Regions from separate parts of the Pseudolabrys taiwanensis genome, predicted to be linked through region 2. Evidence: predicted binding sites of a transcription regulator. Region 2 holds the regulator's gene; each other region holds the start of a gene.
The links. The regulator PhoB, encoded in region 2, activates phosphate uptake and scavenging genes when phosphate is short. The targets are predictions, from matches to a motif close to TGTCATNNANCTGTCAT.

Region 1 (6,193 bases), 1.1 Mb from region 2:
TTGGCGCCGGAGAGCACGACCGACCCGGCGCCGGTGGTTAGCACTTTGCCGGTCCCCGAGATCACGCCGGAGACCGTGAGGCCGGTGGTCGAGGTGTCGAACGTGACCGTCGAATTGGTGCCGAGCGCGATCGCATTATTCAATGCAAGCCCGGCGTTTTGTGCCGCAATCGCCGCTCGGGCGCTGGCGATCAGCTGGATGTCACCGACAATGGTCGAGCCGGTTAGCAGATTCAGTTGGTTGCCGATTCCGCCGAAGCGAATGGCGGCGGCGCGGGTCACGCCGTCGTTGTTGAGGCCGCCGCTGATGACACCGGCATTCGTGATGGTGGTGTAGCCATTGGTCATCACGCCGACGCCGGCGGCCCCGCCGTTCGCGTCACCGCCAGCAACCGTGCCGGCGTTGGTCAATACCCCGAAGGAGTTGGCGAAATTGACGCCACTGCCGCTATCGCCGGCCGGGCTGCTTCCCAATGCCGTCGTTGAGGCAGCGCCGCCCTTGCCGCCAGTAATGCTTCCGAGGTTCGTGATGTAGACTGCGGAGCTCTGGACCAGAATGCCGTCGCCGCCGCCGCCGCCAGCGCCGGAAAACGAAAAGACGGATTGTCCGCCAACGCCGCCGTTGCCGCCGACAATGGAGCCATAGTTCTCGACAGTGCCGGGGCCTGCGCCAATCAGGCCAGCGCCGCCGCCGCCACCGCCGCCGCCGCCTAGCGTGACCCCGGCCGTGACGTCGCCGCCTTTGCCGCCGTCGCCGCCTTTGATCAGGACGGTGCTGAGGCCGATGTAGGCATCGCCGCTGAGCATATAGACGCCGGCGCCGCCGCCACCACCACCACCGGCGAAAGAGGGGCCGTCCGTGCCTGGATCGCCATGCCCACCGGTGATGGAGCTGCCAAATCCAACCAACCCGTTAACGATATAGCCGACCGCGCCGCCAGCCGCGGTGCCGTTTTCGCCGGCGCCGCCGCTACCGCCGGCACCGCTGGCACCCGTGCCGCCGGGCGTCGCCACGGGCGTTCCGCTGTCGGAAATCAAACCATTGCCGCCGCCGCCATTACCTTCGCCACCGTTGCCACTGCCGGCGCGCGGAAGCTGGCCGCCGGCGGCGTTGCAGCCCGTCGTATCGGGAGTGCAGGGGGCTGCCGCGGCCGGAAGCGTCAGCCCTGTCAGGCCGAGCAGCAGCGCGATCGGCGAGACGGTCGCGAGCGTACGCAGGCGCGAGGGACGCGACAGCGTTGCGACCGGGCCAACGCCGAGGGTAGCGGACTTTCCTACAGCGCCATGCGGCGCCGCGTACTTCATGGCCTTCACGGCATTCCAACCTGTGTCATGACCCAGCGGGAACCGGCGTGCGCAGACCGGCCATCCGCCTCCAGCGTGACGTCATCGGCGAGCTTCGAGTGGTGCCACGATCCGCATGCCGGTGCAAGGATACCAGAGGCAGGGCAGGGGCGGGGCCAGCAGATCGTGCGCCGTGTGCCGTGCGGGGGTGGTTGCGCGGAGCGCGCGGAGAAGGTTTTCGCGTGTCATCGTCAAGCGGACGATGACAGCACAAAGCGGTGTCTCGGTTCGGTGCTCACGCTACGGCGTCGTGGATTTGTGCGCTTTCGGCGGCGATGACGGCCCCCCTTGCGCGACTTGTCGCCGCACTGTCGCACAACGTTGTTAGCCGGTTTCTCGACGAAGACATTTCTCGATTCGTGAGGGGCTTATGCGCGATCCCGCCAAAGAGGTGATGGAAAAGGCCTATGCCAAATGGGCGCCGGTTTACGACGTCTTGTGCGGGCCGGTATTTCTCAACGGCCGCCGCGCCGCGGCGAAAGCCGCCCATGAAGTTGGCGGGCGTATTCTCGAGATCGGTGTCGGCACGGGCCTGTCGTTCGACGATTACGACCACACGACGCAGATCACCGGCATCGACATCTCCGAGCCGATGATCGCGCGGGCGCGCGAGCGGCTGGCGAGCGGCCGCTACCCCTTCGTCAAGGAGCTGCGCGTGATGGATGCGAGCGCGCTCGATTATCCCGACGCGTCGTTCGACTGTGTGGTCGGCCAGTTCGTCATCACCCTGGTCGATAACCCGGAGCAGGTGCTGTCGGAATGCGCGCGGGTGCTACGTCCCGGCGGCCAGATCATCCTGGTCAATCATCTCTATTCGGAGAAGGGCATCGCTGCCGCGGTCGAGCGGCTGCTGGCGCAGAAAGCGCGCAAAGTGGGCCTGCGGCCGGAGTTTCCGTTCCAGCGCCTCGCCGACTGGGCGCGCAGCCACGGCGGCGCCGAACTCATCGAACGGCGCAAGGTGAAGCCGTTCGGCGTGTACACCCTCGTGCGCTTTCGCCGTGCCGAGCGTGAGCGTGTCGCCGCGTGAGTTCTCTTCTCTCCCCACACGAAGGGGAGGGGAGAAGAGCGCCTGTCACAAAACTGAAACAGCATCATGCTAATGCCTCCTGCACATGAACAGCATTCCTTTGGAGATCGCATCGTGACGGAGACCGGCACGAAGCGATATCGCGCGCTTTTCATCTCCGATGTTCATCTCGGAACGCGCGGCTGCCAGGCCGACAAGCTGCTCGACTTTCTCCGCCAGCACGACGCCGAGACGATCTATCTGGTCGGCGACATCGTCGACGGCTGGGCGCTGCGGTCTTCCTGGTACTGGCCGCAGGCGCATAACGACGTCGTGCAGAAACTGCTGCGTCAGGCGCGCAAGGGCGCGCGCATGATCTACATCCCCGGCAACCACGACGAGTTCCTGCGCGGTGGTTACTACGGCACGCACTTCGGCGGCATCGAGGTGCAGGAGAGCGCCATTCACGAGGGCGCCGACGGGCGCCGTTATCTTGTGGTGCACGGCGACATCTTCGATCTCGTCGTGACGCAGGCGCGGTGGCTGGCGCTGCTCGGCGACAAGGCTTACGACTTCGCGCTGACCGCCAACCGGCTGTTCAACGCCTTGCGCCGCATCTTCGGCGCGCCCTACTGGTCGCTGTCCAAGTGGGCCAAGCACAAGGTCAAGAACGCGGTCAATTACATCGGCGCCTTCGAGAAGGCGCTGGCGACCGAAGCCAGCCGCCACAAGGTCGACGGCGTCATCTGCGGTCACATCCATACAGCGGCGATGCACGACGATTACGGCCTGCGCTACATCAACTGCGGCGACTGGGTCGAAAGCTGCACGGCCATCGCCGAGCACCACGACGGCAAGTTCGAGATCATCACCTGGACGCAATTGAGCGCGGACTATCAGCCCTCGCTCGAACTGGCGCAAAAGGCGGCGTGACCCTAACGACGGGAAGGTAGCGCGGCCACGATGTAGGCGCGCTCCCTCTCCCATTGGGGAGAGGGTCGGGGTGAGGGGGAGGCGCTCTCTCTACGCGCTGTAACCCCTCACCCGGCGCACTGCGTGCGCCGACCTCTTCCTATGGGAGAGGTGAACAGAGTGCGTGGAAGCTCGCTGCCCTAACGCAATTCGGATTGGACGGAACATAGGCATGAAAATCATCGTCGCCACCGATGCCTGGCATCCGCAGGTGAACGGCGTCGTGCGTACGCTCGGCCATGTGGCGCGCGAAGCGCGCGGCCTCGGCGCCGAGCTTGAATTTCTCGCGCCGGATGCGTTCTGGACGCTGCCGATGCCGAGCTATCCGGAAATTCGTCTGGCGCTGGTACCGCCGGGCGAGATCGAGCGCCGTCTCGAAGCCGCCAAGCCCGACGCGATCCATATCGCCACCGAAGGCCCGATCGGCCACGCCATGCGCCGCGCCTGCATGCGGCGCGGCCTGCCGTTCACAACGAGCTTCCACACGCGCTTTCCCGATTACGTCGCGGAGCGTCTGCCGGTGCCGGAGCGCTGGACCTCCGATCTCACCTGGTCGTGGCTGCGCCGCTTCCACGCGCCCGGTGCCGCCGTACTCGCCGCGACGCCGACTTTGGCGACCGAACTCACGCAGCGCGGCTTCCACGACGTGAAGCTGTGGTCGCGCGGCGTCGACGCGAACGTGTTCCATCCGCGTGACGACATCGATCTCGATTTGCCGCGGCCGATCTTCCTCACGGTGGGACGCGTCGCGGTCGAAAAGAATCTCGAGGCTTTTCTCTCGCTCCGCCTGCCCGGCACCAAGGTTGTCGTCGGCGATGGACCGGCGCGCGCCGCGCTCGCCAAGCAATATCCGGAGACGGTGTTCCTCGGTTCGAAGCAGGGCGAAGAGCTGGCGCGCATTTATGCCGCCGCCGATGTGTTCGTGTTCCCGAGCCGCACCGATACCTTCGGCTTGGTGCTGCTCGAGGCCTTGGCGAGCGGTGTTCCGGTCGCGGCCTTTCCGGCAGATGCGCCGCGCGACGTCATTGGAACCGCGCCGGTCGGCGCGCTTGACGAAGATTTGAAGAAAGCCTGCCACGCCGCGCTCAAGCTCAAGCGCGGCGATTGCCGCGACTTCGCGCTCGGCATGACCTGGGAAGCGAGCGCGCGCACCTTCCTGCAGCACGTTCTGGAGGCCGCGCGTTCCGGCCGGCCGCGTCTGGCGGCGTAAAAATACTGTCGTCCCGGGCGACTGAGCGTTTGCGAAGGAGACCCGGGACCCATACGCCGCAGCCTATCGATAGCGCACGGCGTATGGGGCCCCGCTTTCGCAAGTCGGCTATAGCCGAGTTGCGCGTCGTGATGGCAGACATCGGGTAAACCCGATGTGTGCGGGGACGACAGAAGGTGGGGTTCGCACCGAGCCCGCCTTGCGCTATCCTTCGCGCATGTCCGCCATCACACCGACGACGCTCCCGAACGTCACCGACATCGAAGCGGCGGCGAGCCGCATCCACGGCGTGGCCGTGCGCACGCCGCTCATCACCGCGCCTGTGCTCGACGAGCGCCTCGGCGCCCGTGTCTTCTTGAAGGCCGAGACGCTGCAGCGCACCGGCTCGTTCAAGTTCCGCGGTGCCTACAACAAGATTTCCTCGATTGCGCCCGAGAAGCGCGCCGCCGGCGTGGTGGCCTTTTCGTCGGGCAATCACGCGCAAGGCGTCGCGGCGGCGGCGCGTCTCATGGGCATGCCGGCGGTGATCGTGATGCCGCGCGACGCGCCCACGGCCAAGCGTGAGCGCACCAAGGCGCTCGGCGCCGAGGTCGTGCTTTACGATCGCACCGGTGAAGACCGCGCCGCGATCGCGCGCAAGATCATGGACGAGCGCGGCGCGACCTTGGTGCCGCCCTACGACGACCCGCTGATCATTGCCGGGCAGGGCACCATCGGCCGCGAGATCGTCGAAGATCTTACGCGCCTCGACATTACGCCCGATATCGTCGTGATCGGCGCATCGGGTGGCGGTTTGGCTGCCGGCACGTCGCTTGGCGTCAAGGCGCGCTTTCCTGAGACGGCACTCTATACAGTCGAGCCGGAAGGGTTCGACGACACGTTGCGTTCGTTCAAGAGCGGCAAGCGCGAGAGCAATCCGAACCTCTCGGGTTCGATTTGCGATGCGCTGATGAGCGCGACGCCGGGCGAACTGACGTTTCCGATCACGCGCACCTTGATCGGGAAGGGGTTGACCGCGAGCGATGTGGAAGTCGGGCGCGCCGTGCGCTTCGCTTTCGAGGAGTTGAAGCTGGTGGTGGAGCCGGGCGGCGCCATCGGCCTGGCCGCGCTGCTCGCCGGCAAGCTCGACGTGAAGGGCAAGACGGTCGTCGCGATCCTGTCCGGCGGCAATGTCGATGCGAGTTTGTTCGCGCAGCTGATCGCGGCATAGCGCGTCCGGCAAGCAAAGGCGCGTTCTTCACGCGCCGTGCCCACGGCCGATGTCCCGCACATCCCGCACTCAAGAGGTGCGCACGGCGCGCGCGTTGCGCGCCTTTGCGCACCCTACAGGCCGCGCGAAACCTGCGTCAGGTGAACAGTGCGAGGCGTTCTTCTTCGCTCAGCGCTTTGATGTCGGCGAGCGGATCGACCGGCGGCGGCACGGCGCGCGCGCGACGGCCAGGCGTGGGGCTCTCGCTCCTGGCGGTGGAGAAATCCTCGCCGGCAAAAGGCTGCGGCGGCGGAATGCTGCCGGCCTTGATCACCGTCGCTTCCGGTACCGGCGCATCGGGCGCGGTTGCGACCTCGGCGGCGGCCAAGGTTTCGACCAGCGCTGAAATCGCCAGACCCGGCGGCGGCGAGGGCGCGGCGTCTACCGTCGCTTCATCGGAGGCAGCCTCGCCG
Region 2 (6,193 bases):
TCTTCTCGGCCCGCAGCGCATCCACCATTTCGGCGACCGGCGGCACCAAACGCAGGCCGATCAGCAGGCCTTCGTTGCGCACCTCGGCGATCACGGAGGCGTGGCGATCCTTCAGCTCGGCGAGCCGCTGCTTCAGCTTGAGCGTCTTTTGCTTGACGCCCTCGAGGAAGCCATCGGCCATCACCTCGTCGAGCACCGCGTTGGCGACTGCAACGGCGAGCGGGTTGCCGCCGAAGGTCGAGCCGTGTGTGCCCGGGGTCATGCCCTTGGCCGCTTCCGCCGTGCCGAGGAAAGCACCAATGGGGAAACCGCCGCCGAGAGCCTTGGCCAGCGTCATGATGTCGGGCTCCACGCCCGAGAGCTGATACGAGAACAGCGCGCCGGTGCGGCCGATGCCGGTCTGGATCTCGTCGAAGATCAACAGGAGACCGTGCTGGTCGCACAGCTCGCGCAGCGCCCGCAGGAAGGAATGCGGCACGACGCGCACGCCGCCCTCGCCCATCACCGGCTCGATGAGGATGCCGGCGGTTGCCGGACCGATGGCCTTCTTGACCGCCTCGATGTCGTTGTAAGGCACCTGGTCGAAGCCTTCGACCGGCGGGCCGAAGCCTTCAAGATACTTCTTGTTGCCGGTCGCGGCGAGCGCCGCCAGCGTGCGGCCGTGGAACGCGCCTTCGAACGTAATGATGCGGAACCGCTCGGGCCGACCCGATACGGCGTGATACTTGCGCGCCATCTTGATGGCGCCTTCCATGGCCTCGGTGCCGGAGTTGCAGAAGAACGCAAAGTCAGCAAAGGAGGCCGCGCACAAGCGATCGGCCAGCCGTTCCGCGCCGGGAACACGGTACAGATTGGACACGTGCCAGACCTTGTGCGCCTGCTCGGTCAGCGCCGCGATCAGCTTGGGATGGGCGTGACCGAGTGCATTGACGGCAACGCCCGAGGTGAAGTCGAGATAACGCTCGCCCGTAGCCGTATAAAGCCAAGCGCCCTCACCCCGCTCAAAAGCGAGATCGACGCGCGCGTAGGTCGGCAAAAGGTGCGAGGTCACGGCCAACTTCTTTCATCATCAGGCCGATCCTGCTCGGTATCGGCTGGATGTCTCCCCGCGCCGGTCGCCCGGGTTCGGGTGCATGCGCGGGCCAAAACGAAACGTGCCGCCTCGCCGGGCGGCACTGTTACGACGTATTTTATTGCCGGGCGGCTCCAAGTCAACCTTTTGGCGCCGAGCGATTCGCGGACTCAATTACGCCGCAAGCCCGGATTCTATTGGAAAACTGTTGGTAGCTGCGGTTTGGGCCCGCGCGGTGCTTGCACGCGAGTCACCCCATATTGTAGCGTTTTGGTCAAGTCAGTACGACATTTCGTACGGCGAGATAGATTTCTAGTTCATCCCTGGAGCGTACGCGTCCGGGTGCCCGCTTGGGGAGGCACCGGTCGTCGGGGATGGATTCTAACCAAGGCTAGGGCGCCTGGGAGAATACCGATGGGCTGGACGGACGAGAGGGTCGAACTTCTCAAGAAGCTGTGGTCGGACGGGCTTTCCGCCAGTCAGATCGCGGCCGAGCTTGGCGGCATCACCCGCAACGCGGTGATTGGCAAGGTGCATCGCCTGGGCCTCTCCGGCCGCGCCAAGAGCCCGTCCTCGGCCGCGCCGCGGCCGCGTAAAGCGCGCTCTTCCGGTCACATGCTGCGCGTTTCGCGGCCGGCAGTCCGCGGCAATACCGCGCTCGCTTACGAGTACGAGCCGGAGCCCGAGCCGGAACTGATCGAAATTCCGACGGAGCAGCGCAAGACGTTGCTGCAGCTCAACGAGCATACCTGCCGCTGGCCGGTGGGTGATCCGGGCGCGTCGGACTTCTTCTTCTGCGGCGGCGACACCTCGAACGAACAACCTTACTGCTCGTTCCACTGCCGCGTGGCCTATCAGCCGGCCAATGATCGCCGACGTGAGAAGCGGGCATTCAGAGGCTGAGCGCAATCAACCGATCACGAAAAAGGCCGGGCGCACTGCCCGGCCTTTTTGTTTTTGCTTTCTTATCCTTCCCTGAAAGGGGAGGGTCCGGCGCGCAGCGCCGGGGGTGAGTAACGTCGCAATTGAAAGCGACCCCCACCCGGCTCGCTTCGCTCGCCACCCTCCCCGCGAGCGGGGGAGGGATAAGCGCGCACTAGTTCATCCGCCCGAAGCGGTCGTCGAGCGCGTAGCCGGCGCCGCGCACGGTCCGTATCGGATCGGCGGCTTGGCCACGATTGATCGCCTTGCGCAGACGGCCGACATGGACGTCGACGGTCCGCTCATCGATGTAGATGTCCGAACCCCAGACGCCGTCGAGCAACTGCTCGCGCGAGAACACGCGACCCGGACGCTCCATTAGGAACTCGAGCAGGCGATACTCGGTCGGGCCGAGATCGATCGCACGGCCCGAACGCGAGACGCGTTTCTTTTCACGGTCGAGCTCGAGATCGCCGATGGTCAACACGTTGGCGACCCGCTCTGGATTGGCCCGGCGCAGCAGCGCGCGCACACGCGCAAGCAGTTCCGGCACCGAGAACGGTTTGACGATATAATCGTCGGCGCCGGTCGCCAGACCGCGCACCTTCTCGCTCTCCTCGCCTCGCGCGGTGAGCATGATGATGGGCAATTGCCGTGTTTCGGGGCGGGCCCGCAGACGACGGCAAAGCTCGATGCCGGAGAGGCCCGGCAGCATCCAATCGAGCACGACCAGGTCGGGGGTCGCTTCTTTCAGGCGGGTATCGGCCTCATCGCCGCGGGCGGCGGTTTCGACCTCGTATCCCTCCGCTTCGAGATTATAGCGGAGGAGCATCGTCAGCGGCTCCTCGTCTTCGACGATCAGGATGCGGGCGCTCATCTTATGGTCTCGCGGTTACTCCCCCGCCGCACGCAACGCCGGGATGGTCGTGGTGTCGCCCTTCGGCCGCTTGTCGGCAATCGGGCGCCCTTCGATGATGTAATGCACGGTCTCGGCGATGTTGGTGGCGTGATCGCCCATGCGTTCGATATTCTTCGCGCAGAACATCAGGTGGATGCAGAAGGTGATGTTGCGCGGGTCTTCCATCATATAGGTGAGCAGCTCACGGAACACCGAGGTGCACACCGCGTCGATCTCTTCATCGCCGCGCCACACCGACAGCGCCTTGCTGATGTCGCGGCGCACATAAGCATCGAGCACCGTCTTGAGCTGCTCGAGCAGTAGATCGGTCATGTGCTCGACGCCGCGGATCAGCTTCGGCGGGGGAAATTCCGCATTCAGCGCAATGACGCGTTTGGCAATGTTCTTGGCGAGATCGCCGATACGCTCCAGATCGTTGGCAAGGCGCAACGCGCCAACGATCTCGCGCAGGTCGACCGCCATCGGCTGACGACGTGCGATGGTGAGAACCGCCTTTTCCTCGATCTCGTGCTGCAGTTTATCGATGCTGGTGTCGGCCTCGGTGATGCGCTGCGCCAGCGCGGTGTCGCGCCGGGCCAGAGCGGCAACGGCTTCGGCCACCTGCTTTTCGGCAAGTCCGCCCATCTCGGCAACCATGCGGGACAAGTCCTGCAAGTCGGAATCGAAGGCTTTCGCGGTATGTTGCTGGTCGGTCATTTGTCGTTGTCCTTCGCGCTCTTGTCGCGCGCTAGCCGAAGCGGCCGGTGATATAATCCTGAGTGCGACGATCGGTCGGGGTCGTGAAGATCTTGGTGGTCTCGTCGAATTCGACCATTTCGCCGAGATACATGAAGGCCGTGAAGTCGGAGACGCGCGCCGCCTGCTGCATATTGTGGGTGACGATCGCGATCGTGTAATCGTCCTTGAGCTCGTCGATCAGCTCTTCGATCTTGGCCGTCGAGATGGGATCAAGCGCCGAGCACGGCTCGTCGAAGAGGATCACCTCGGGGCGCACGGCGACCGTGCGGGCAATGCACAGACGTTGTTGCTGGCCGCCCGACAGCGATTGTCCGTTGGCGTTGAGCTTGTCCTTGACCTCGTTCCACAGCGCGGCCCGCTCAAGGGCGCTCTTGACGCGGTCGTCGAGCTCCGACTTAGACAGCTTCTCATAAAGCCGGATGCCGAAGGCGATGTTCTCGTAGATCGTCATCGGAAACGGCGTCGGCTTCTGGAACACCATGCCGACCTTCGCGCGCAGCAGGTTGAGATCCTGCGACGGCGCCAGGATATCTTCGTTATCCAAGCGGACGTGACCAGCGGCGCGCTGGTTCGGATAGAGATCGTACATGCGGTTCAGGATTCGCAGCAGCGTGGACTTGCCGCAGCCGGACGGACCGATGAACGCCGTGACCTTACCCTTATAGAGCGGCACGTTGATATTCTTCAGCGCACGATGCTCGCCATAGAAGAAGTCGAGATCGCGCACGGAGATCTTCTCCGTCAAACCTTCGACGTTGATCGGCGCATTGTTGACGGTCGGAACGGTGAACGATGCTACGCTGTTCATGACTTTCTCTGTGCCGCGAGGGAACGTGCGGTGATGCTAAGCGCCAGCACCGCCAGGGTGATGATGAGAGCGCCGGTCCACGCCAGTTCCTGCCAGTCCTTGTAGGGACTCAGCGCAAACTGGAAGATCACGACCGGCAGGCTGGCCACCGGCGCATTCATGTTCATGCTCCAGAACTGATTGTTGAGCGCGGTGAACAACAGCGGAGCGGTTTCGCCGGAGATGCGCGCCACGGCTAGCAGCACGCCGGTGACCATGCCGGCGCGCGCGGCGCGGTAGGCGACTTTCTTGATCATCAGCGAACGCGGCAAACCGATCGAGGCGGCTGCTTCGCGCAGCGTGTCGGGCACGAGAGTCAGCATGTCCTCGGTCGTGCGAACCACCACCGGCACCACGATGACGGCGAGGGCGATGGCCCCGGCCCAGCCGGAGAAGTGGCCCATCTGCGCCACGACGATCTCATAGACGAACAGACCGACGACGATCGACGGAGCGCTGAGCAGGATGTCGTTGATGAAACGCACCACTGCGGTGAGTTTATCGTAGCGCCCGTACTCCGCCATGTACGTGCCGGCGAGCATGCCCAGCGGCGTACCGATCACGACCGCGATGACGGTCATGATCAGGCTGCCCATGATCGGGTTTAGCAGACCACCGGCCGCGCCAGGCGGCGGCGTCATCTCGGTGAAGACGCGCAGGGACAGGCCGCTGAAGCCTTCCCAGAGCAGGACCGCAAGGATCAGCACCAACCAAGCAAGGCCGAAGAGGGTTGCGGCGATCGCAAGGCCGACGGCCAACTTGTTGCGGGCGCGGCGGGTGTCGTAAAGCGCCATGGCGTTAGCCTCCCACCTTGGCATTGAGGCGCATCAGCATCAGTCGCGCGAAGGCGAGAACGATGAAGGTGATGACGAAGAGGATCAGACCGAGCGCGATCAGCGAGGAGGTGTAGAGATCGCCGACGGCCTCGGTGAATTCGTTGGCGATGGTCGCCGAGATCGTCGTGCCCGGCGCCAGGATCGAGCCGGATATGTGGTGGGCATTGCCGATGACGAAGGTCACCGCCATGGTTTCGCCGAGCGCACGGCCAAGGCCGAGCATGACGCCGCCGATGACGCCGACGCGGGTATAGGGCAGCACGACGTAACGGGCGACTTCCCAGGTGGTGCATCCGAGGCCGTAGGCCGCTTCTTTCAACACCGGCGGCACCGCCTCGAACACGTCACGCGAGATCGAGGTGATGAAGGGCAACACCATGATGGCGAGGATCAGACCGGCGGTCAGCACGCCGATGCCGTAAGGCGGGCCGGCGAACAGCGTCGACAGCACCGGAACGTTGCCGAACACCTCGATCAGGAACGGCTGCACATATTGCTGTAGGAAAGGGGCGAACACGAACAGGCCCCAGATGCCGTAGATGATGCTGGGGATGCCGGCGAGCAACTCGATGGCGATGCCGATCGGGCGGCGCAGCCACATCGGGCACAGCTCGGTCAGGAACATCGCGATGAACAGACCGACCGGAACCGCGATCAGCATGGCGATGACCGAAGTGACGATGGTGCCGTAGATCGGCGCGATCGCGCCGAAGCGCTCCGTCACCGGGTTCCAGGACTCATCGACCAGGAAGGTCAGACCGAACGCACGCAGCGCCGGCCACGAGCCGTAAACCAACGAAATAATGATACCACTGAGAATGATCAGAACGGTAATGGCCGCGGCACGCGTCAGACCGCGG
Region 3 (6,193 bases), 320 kb from region 2:
GAACAGCGCCATCACGCCGGCGAACGGCCCGAGGCCGACCGCCACGACGAACATCAGCGCGAACACGATCTCGTTGATGGCGCGGCAGGCATCCATCAAGCGGCGCACCGGCTGCACGATCCAAGGCGGACACACATTGGCCGAGCACAGAATCGCGAAGGGAACGCCGAACACGACGGCGAGCGCGGTGCCCCAGATGGCGATCTGGATCGTCACCAGCATGTCGGAGAGATAGTGGTCCCAGTCGTGGAAGTTCGGATGCAGAAAGGCGCTGCCGAACTCCGCCATGTTGCGCCAGTCGGTGAACAGTGCCGTGACGCGGAACATCTCCGCCGGATTCCAGCTCCACGCCAGAAGGCCGATGACGACGAGCCAGACGAACCACGTCCGCAGCCGGCGCGACAACGGCTGCTGCGGGATGTGTGTCTGCGACGTGGCAGAACGCTCGGTCGGCGTGGCGATATCGGTCATCTTCTTTATCCGTCCTTCCGGAACGCATCGAAGGCGCGGACCCGGAACGGCCCAAATGCAATAAGGGCGCCGGAACGTTTCGCTCCGGCGCCCTGCGATGAAGTTAGTTGGTCGGGGTCTGCGACGCGGCGGCCGCGAACTCGCCGATCAACTTCTTCAGCTCGTCCTGGTTGCCGGCCTTGTCGGCTTCCTTGAAGGCCGCGAGCTTGGCCACGAACGGCGCGTGCTCGGCCTTGGCAGTGAGATCCTGATCCTTCTTGATCTCTTCCTGCAGCGGGGCGATCTGCGCCTGCTTCTGCTCGTCGCTCAGCTTGTCGTCGCCCTTGATCTTCATGATCGATTTGTTGGCTTCGAGGATGCGGATCGGCAGGAGTTGATTGTCGTTCGACGGATGGAACGGCGACCAGATGAGGTTGGCCAGAACTTGCTTGGCCGCCTTGATCTCTTCCGGCGTGCCGACGCGGCCGTAGCTCATGATGAAGGTGTAGATCTTCGTCTTCAGCGCCGGGTCGAGATCCTTGCGCCAGACGATCGGGTCGAGCGGGATGATCGGCGAGGTCCAGATGATGCGGATCTGCTTGCGGGCTTCCGGCGCGGTCTTGTCGAGGCGCTGGAGATCTTCGCTGTTGTTGGTGGCGGCGACGACCTGCTTGTTGGCGACCGCCATGGCGTTGGCCTGGTGGCTGGCGTTGCGTACCGTCTTGAAGCACTGCTTCGGATCGATGTTCTTGGCGGCGAAGATGTAGGAGGTCGGCACCAGGAAGCCCGAGGTCGAATTCGGATCGCCGATGCCGAAGTCGAGCGTCTTGTCGCACTTCAAAATGTCTTCGAGCTTGGTGTACGGGCTGTCGGCGTGCACGATGACATGCGAGTAGTAGCCTTCGCTGCCGTCGCGCGAGACGACCTGCGCGAACACTTCGCCCTGTGAACGGTTGACCGCTTCCATGCCCGACTTGTTGCCGTACCAGGCGATCTGCACCTTGTTGAAGCGCTGCGCCTCGATCACGCCCGCGTAATCGCTGGCGTAGAAGCCGTTGACCTTGACGCCGATCGCCTTCGACATGGCCTCGAGGAAGGGCTCCCAGTTCTTCTTCTGGTTGACCGACGCTTCCGTCGAGATGACGCCGAAGTTCAGTTCCGTGACCTCGGCGCGCGCCGTCGTGGCGACGATACCGGCGGCCATCGCCATAGCCGCGCCGATCAGGGCAAGCTTGCGCATAATGCCTTCTCCTGTTGCAGTCGTTGAATTTTCTGTAGTCGCAGTTCCGGGCCCAAGGCCCACGCTTACGCGGACAGCCGCTCAGCTTCCCTTGTCATAGCCGCGGACGATGCATGCGGCATGACAGCCGGCGGATCGGACCAATGTTGACCGGCGTCGTGCGACGACGCGCTCTGGCCTTCGAACGACGGCAAGAACAGCTCCTCGGACTCGGCGCCATAAAGCTGATTGAGGAACGCAGGCGTCAACGCACTCGACGGACCGTCATAGGCGACCTTGCCGGCCTTCAGCGCGATCGTGCGCGGACAATATTTCATCGCATATTCGACCTGATGAAGCGACACGAGCACCGTGAGGCCGTCGTTCCGGTTCATGTCGGCGAGCAGGTCCATCACCCGGCGCGACGAGGCCGGATCGAGCGAGGCGATCGGCTCGTCGGCGATCAAAAGCTCGGCACCCTGCACGAGCGAGCGCGCAATCGCGGCGCGCTGTTGCTGGCCGCCCGAAAGCTCGGTGGCGCGCTTGAGCGCGTGTTCGGCGATGCCGACGCGCGCAAGCGCCTGCATGGCTTTGCGTTTGTCGCTGTCGTTGAACTGCCCGAGCGTGCCGCGCAATACGGGCAGCTGACCGAGCAAGCCGAAGCAGACATTGGTGAGCAGCGTCAGGCGCGGCACCAGATTGAACTGCTGGAAGATGACGCCGATGCGCGCGCGCAAGGCGCGGCTGCAATTCAGACGTCCGTTCTTCTGAACGGCCTCGCCGAGCATGGTAATGCTGCCGCCATTGCCACGGGCATTACCATCGATCGGAATAAGCCCGGCAAGCGAACGAATAAGCGTCGACTTGCCCGAACCCGAAGCGCCAATCAGCGCGACCATCTCGCCACGGCGCAGCGAAATGCTGACATTATCGAGTACGGCAGTACCGCGCTGGAAGGATTTGGAAATCCCCTTGGCGTCGATGACGGTTTCCAACGACAAAACGGCTTCTCCCCTCTGCTGTCACGATCGCTAACAACAGCACATGACAGAGAAATGAAATTGGCCGGTGATTTGTGACGTTCCGCACATCGACGACGCCTAAATAGCGGGCAAATCGAAGGAACCAACGTCACGAAAGCGAGGCTTCAGCGCAGCGGCGCCTCGTGCACGACACGAAACGGCGACGACTTCCGTTCCTGCCGCGCGATGACAATGCGGTCGAGCCGCAGCATGTGCGCATTTGGCACTTGCTCAAATCGTTCGCACAAGAATCGCAGCGCTTGTTCCCGATCGGGAGGAGGAAGCGCGCCCGTCAACGTCATGTGGAAGCGAAACTCTTCGAGGACGTACGGGTAGCCCCACCGATCGAGATGCTCGATCTGCCGAGCGGTCAGGGGCGAGGCCAGACGCCGCGCGCGATCTTCGGCCGTCAACGGCGCACGAAAGCGATCGAAGACACGAACACAGTCGGCGGCGAGATCGTTGATGCTGTCGGCATCGCCCGCCGGCACGAGCGCGATGAAGGAACCCAACGCGCGCAACGCAAGGGGCGACTCGGCAACCGCCGCCCGCTGCGCGGCAAATTCGGACACGGCCCGCACGAGATCACTCTCGTTGCAGCCCTCGATCAGCCGGATCGGCGCTTTCAGCGTCGCGTGGAACCCATAGACCTTCGGCTCTTTTACGACGGCCGGCCAGGATGCCGTGTCGACGCCGTCAATGAACGGCGTCTCTTGCCCCGTACGACAGTCGTAGCCGAGAACCGATGTGCCGAAACGATAGAGCGGCGTGTCGGCACCCGGAACGAAATAGATCGCGTAGCGTGGATCGCTCATCGCGTCACTGCAGGCGGCCGGCTTCACCGAGATGAACGACGCGCCCGTTGGCGATGGCGGCGACCACTTTCGGACGGCGCGCATCGCTGGCATCGACCGCGATCACATCGGCCCGCTTACCTGCTGCGAGGGCGCCGCGGTCGGTCAAACCGGCCGCCTTGGCCGGCCGCGCCGACACGTAGGACCACGCCTGCTCCAGCGGCGCGACGCCGTCGGCCGCAAGGCGGAAGGCGGCGAGAAGCGGCGCCGGATAGTAATAATCAGAGGCCAGGATGGTGCAGCAACCGCGCGCGATCATGTCGGCCGCGCCGATCCAGCCGATATGGCTGCCGCCGCGCACCACGTTCGGCGCACCCATGACGATATCGTCGCCAGCGGCGGTCGCGTCCTGCGCCGTTTCCACGGTGGTCGGGAATTCGGCGACCCGGCAATTGAGGTCGCGGAACCAGCGCCGTTGCTCCGGGCTCATGTCGTCGTGCGACAGCATCGGCGCGCCGTTTGCGTGCGCCGCGGCGGCGAGCCGTGCAATCGAACCCGGCACTTCGTCGGCCCGGGCGCGAAGCCGCTCGACCATCGCCAGAAAATCCTCGCGCGACAGCCCCGCGCGTTCCGCCATCTGCCCGACTTTGCGTGTGCGCGGCGGCGCCGTCTCGCTCGGCAAATGATCGTTGAAGCCAAGCATGCCGACGCGGCCCTCACCGATCCAGCCAGTCACTTCCTTTTCCGCATCGAGATTGAAGGTCTCGTAGCGCAGGTGAAACCGCGTGTCGGCGCCAAAGGAGGGATCGAGATCTTCGATCGCGCCCAGGATCGTGCGCGCATTATCGATGCTGCGCAGGCCCGGCTCCCACGAACAGGTGACACCGTGAAACACGGTCGTGATGCCGTTGGCGACGCACTGGCGATCGCTCTCCATCAGCGCCACATCGACCGGAAAGCTGACGCCCGGCCGCGGCATCAACTGCCGCTCGAAGGCATCGCCGTGGATGTCGACGATGCCGGGCAGCACATGCAGACCGCGCGCGTCGAATGCACGGCCATTACCCTCGGCACGACCGACCGCGGTGATGACGCCGTCGCCCTCATCGAGGCTGATGTCGGCCTCGACCAGCTTGCCGTCGACCAGCGTTTGTCCACCATGAATGCGCATCAAGCTGCTCCGGCAACAGATTGGGCCGCGTATTTTGCAACGAAGTCGGCGACAGGCAGCTTGCGGAAATCCGGCAACGCGGCCTGCAGTTGCGCGTGCGGCCAATTCCACCAGGCCAAAGCTTGCAGGCCCGCGACGACCTCGCCGGGAAAGCGCGGACGAATGACGCGTGCCGGATTGCCGACGGCGATGGCATAGTCCGGCACGTCTTTGGTCACCACGCTGCCGGCGCCGATCACCGCGCCGGTGCCGATGCGCCGCCCGGCCAACACAATGGCGCCGTGGCCGATCCAGACGTCATGACCGATGGTGACGTGATGCTCGCGCCGCCAAGCGAAGAAATCATCCTCGTCGCTTTCGCCGGCGAAATAGGCGCTGGCGCGATAGGTGAAGTGCGACTGCGTCGCACGCGTCATCGGATGATTGCCCGGATTGATCCGCGTCATCGCCGCGATCGAGGTGAATTTGCCGATCGTCGCGTAAGCGATGTCGCTGTCGTTGACGACGTAAGAGTAGTCGCCGAGCGTCACTTCGAGCAGCTTCGTGCGCGGCCCGACCTCGGTATAAGCGCCGAGCGTCGACTGTTTGACCGCAGCCGTCGGATCGATGAACGGTGCCGTGGAGAGCTTGTTGTTGGCCATGACCTTGAACACAACTTTTTCAAGACAGCCGCGTGACAGCGGCGAATCGCATTAGCTTTCCACGAGCAGCGCGACGCGATCGGCGGGGAAACGCACACGTCCCAACATGATCGGCTCGCCACCTTCCGTCACGTTGAGCCCCTCGGTGACCAGAACGGGCCGGTGCACCGACAGCCGCAGCCTGCCCGCATCGACAGCATCGGCGAAGCCGGCGCTGATGCGCGTCCACTTGCGGCGATAACTGGTGATGCCGAAATGCTCGAGCATGCGCGTGATCGAACGCACGCGGCGAAAGACCTTGGCGGCGTCGCCGTAGCGATCCGCCGGCAGCCAAGTGGTCGAGACCGAGATCGGCACCCGGTCGGCCGCGCGGAGAATTTCGAGGCGCACCACTTCGTCGCCGACATTGAGGCCGAGATCGCGCGCGATGTCCTCGTTCGCCTCTTCGTGTCGATGGCCCTGCAGGCGTCCCTCCGCCTCGTGGCCGGCCGCGGCCACGATCTCGGAGAACTTCATGCGTTGGCTGATCGGATAGTTGAGCTTGTCGGTTTTGACGAACGTACCGCTGCCGCGTTCGGTCCGCACCAGGCCGCGCGTCGCGAGCTCAGCCATCGCGCGCCGCACGGTGTGCCGGTTCACGCCATAGCGCGTGGCGATCTCGCTTTCCGCCGGAAGCTTCGAGCCGTTCTCGTGCTTGCCGACCAGGATCGCCTGCTCGAAATCGTCGGCGATGCAGCGCCACAGCATGACGCCGCGCTCAAGCAGATGGTGCTTGCTCGACTTCAATCCGCGCGGGGTTTTCGTCAGCATTTTGCCGCCGTCATCAGGACGTCACCGGACGTGATCTAGTAGTTGTCTATTAGAGTAGACAAGTTCGCGCAAGTCGCTTATTGAGT

Region 1: a site for PhoB is predicted at 2,414-2,430, ahead of DW352_RS00485 (UDP-2,3-diacylglucosamine diphosphatase). Genes of this name have one in related genera too.
Region 3: a site for PhoB is predicted at 2,714-2,730, ahead of phnC (phosphonate ABC transporter ATP-binding protein). Genes of this name have one in related genera too.

Annotation. Positions count from the first base shown of each region.
Region 1 is NZ_CP031417.1:111,857-118,049, forward strand. Features, by position in the region: gene DW352_RS00475 (autotransporter outer membrane beta-barrel domain-containing protein) at 1-1,304, opposite strand, end outside; gene DW352_RS00480 (class I SAM-dependent methyltransferase) at 1,714-2,370, shown strand; gene DW352_RS00485 (UDP-2,3-diacylglucosamine diphosphatase) at 2,485-3,282, shown strand; gene DW352_RS00490 (glycosyltransferase family 4 protein) at 3,494-4,531, shown strand; gene DW352_RS00495 (threonine ammonia-lyase) at 4,749-5,741, shown strand; gene DW352_RS00500 (hypothetical protein) at 5,878-6,193, opposite strand, start outside.
Region 2 is NZ_CP031417.1:4,653,089-4,659,281, reverse strand. Features, by position in the region: gene DW352_RS22175 (aspartate aminotransferase family protein) at 1-1,057, opposite strand, end outside; gene DW352_RS22170 (GcrA family cell cycle regulator) at 1,487-1,975, shown strand; gene phoB (phosphate regulon transcriptional regulator PhoB) at 2,169-2,870, opposite strand; gene phoU (phosphate signaling complex protein PhoU) at 2,886-3,608, opposite strand; gene pstB (phosphate ABC transporter ATP-binding protein PstB) at 3,640-4,458, opposite strand; gene pstA (phosphate ABC transporter permease PstA) at 4,455-5,291, opposite strand; gene pstC (phosphate ABC transporter permease subunit PstC) at 5,296-6,193, opposite strand, start outside.
Region 3 is NZ_CP031417.1:4,334,493-4,340,685, reverse strand. Features, by position in the region: gene phnE (phosphonate ABC transporter, permease protein PhnE) at 1-471, opposite strand, end outside; gene phnD (phosphonate ABC transporter substrate-binding protein) at 575-1,690, opposite strand; gene phnC (phosphonate ABC transporter ATP-binding protein) at 1,756-2,670, opposite strand; gene DW352_RS20630 (DUF1045 domain-containing protein) at 2,817-3,533, opposite strand; gene DW352_RS20625 (alpha-D-ribose 1-methylphosphonate 5-triphosphate diphosphatase) at 3,511-4,656, opposite strand; gene DW352_RS20620 (LbetaH domain-containing protein) at 4,656-5,297, opposite strand; gene phnF (phosphonate metabolism transcriptional regulator PhnF) at 5,349-6,107, opposite strand.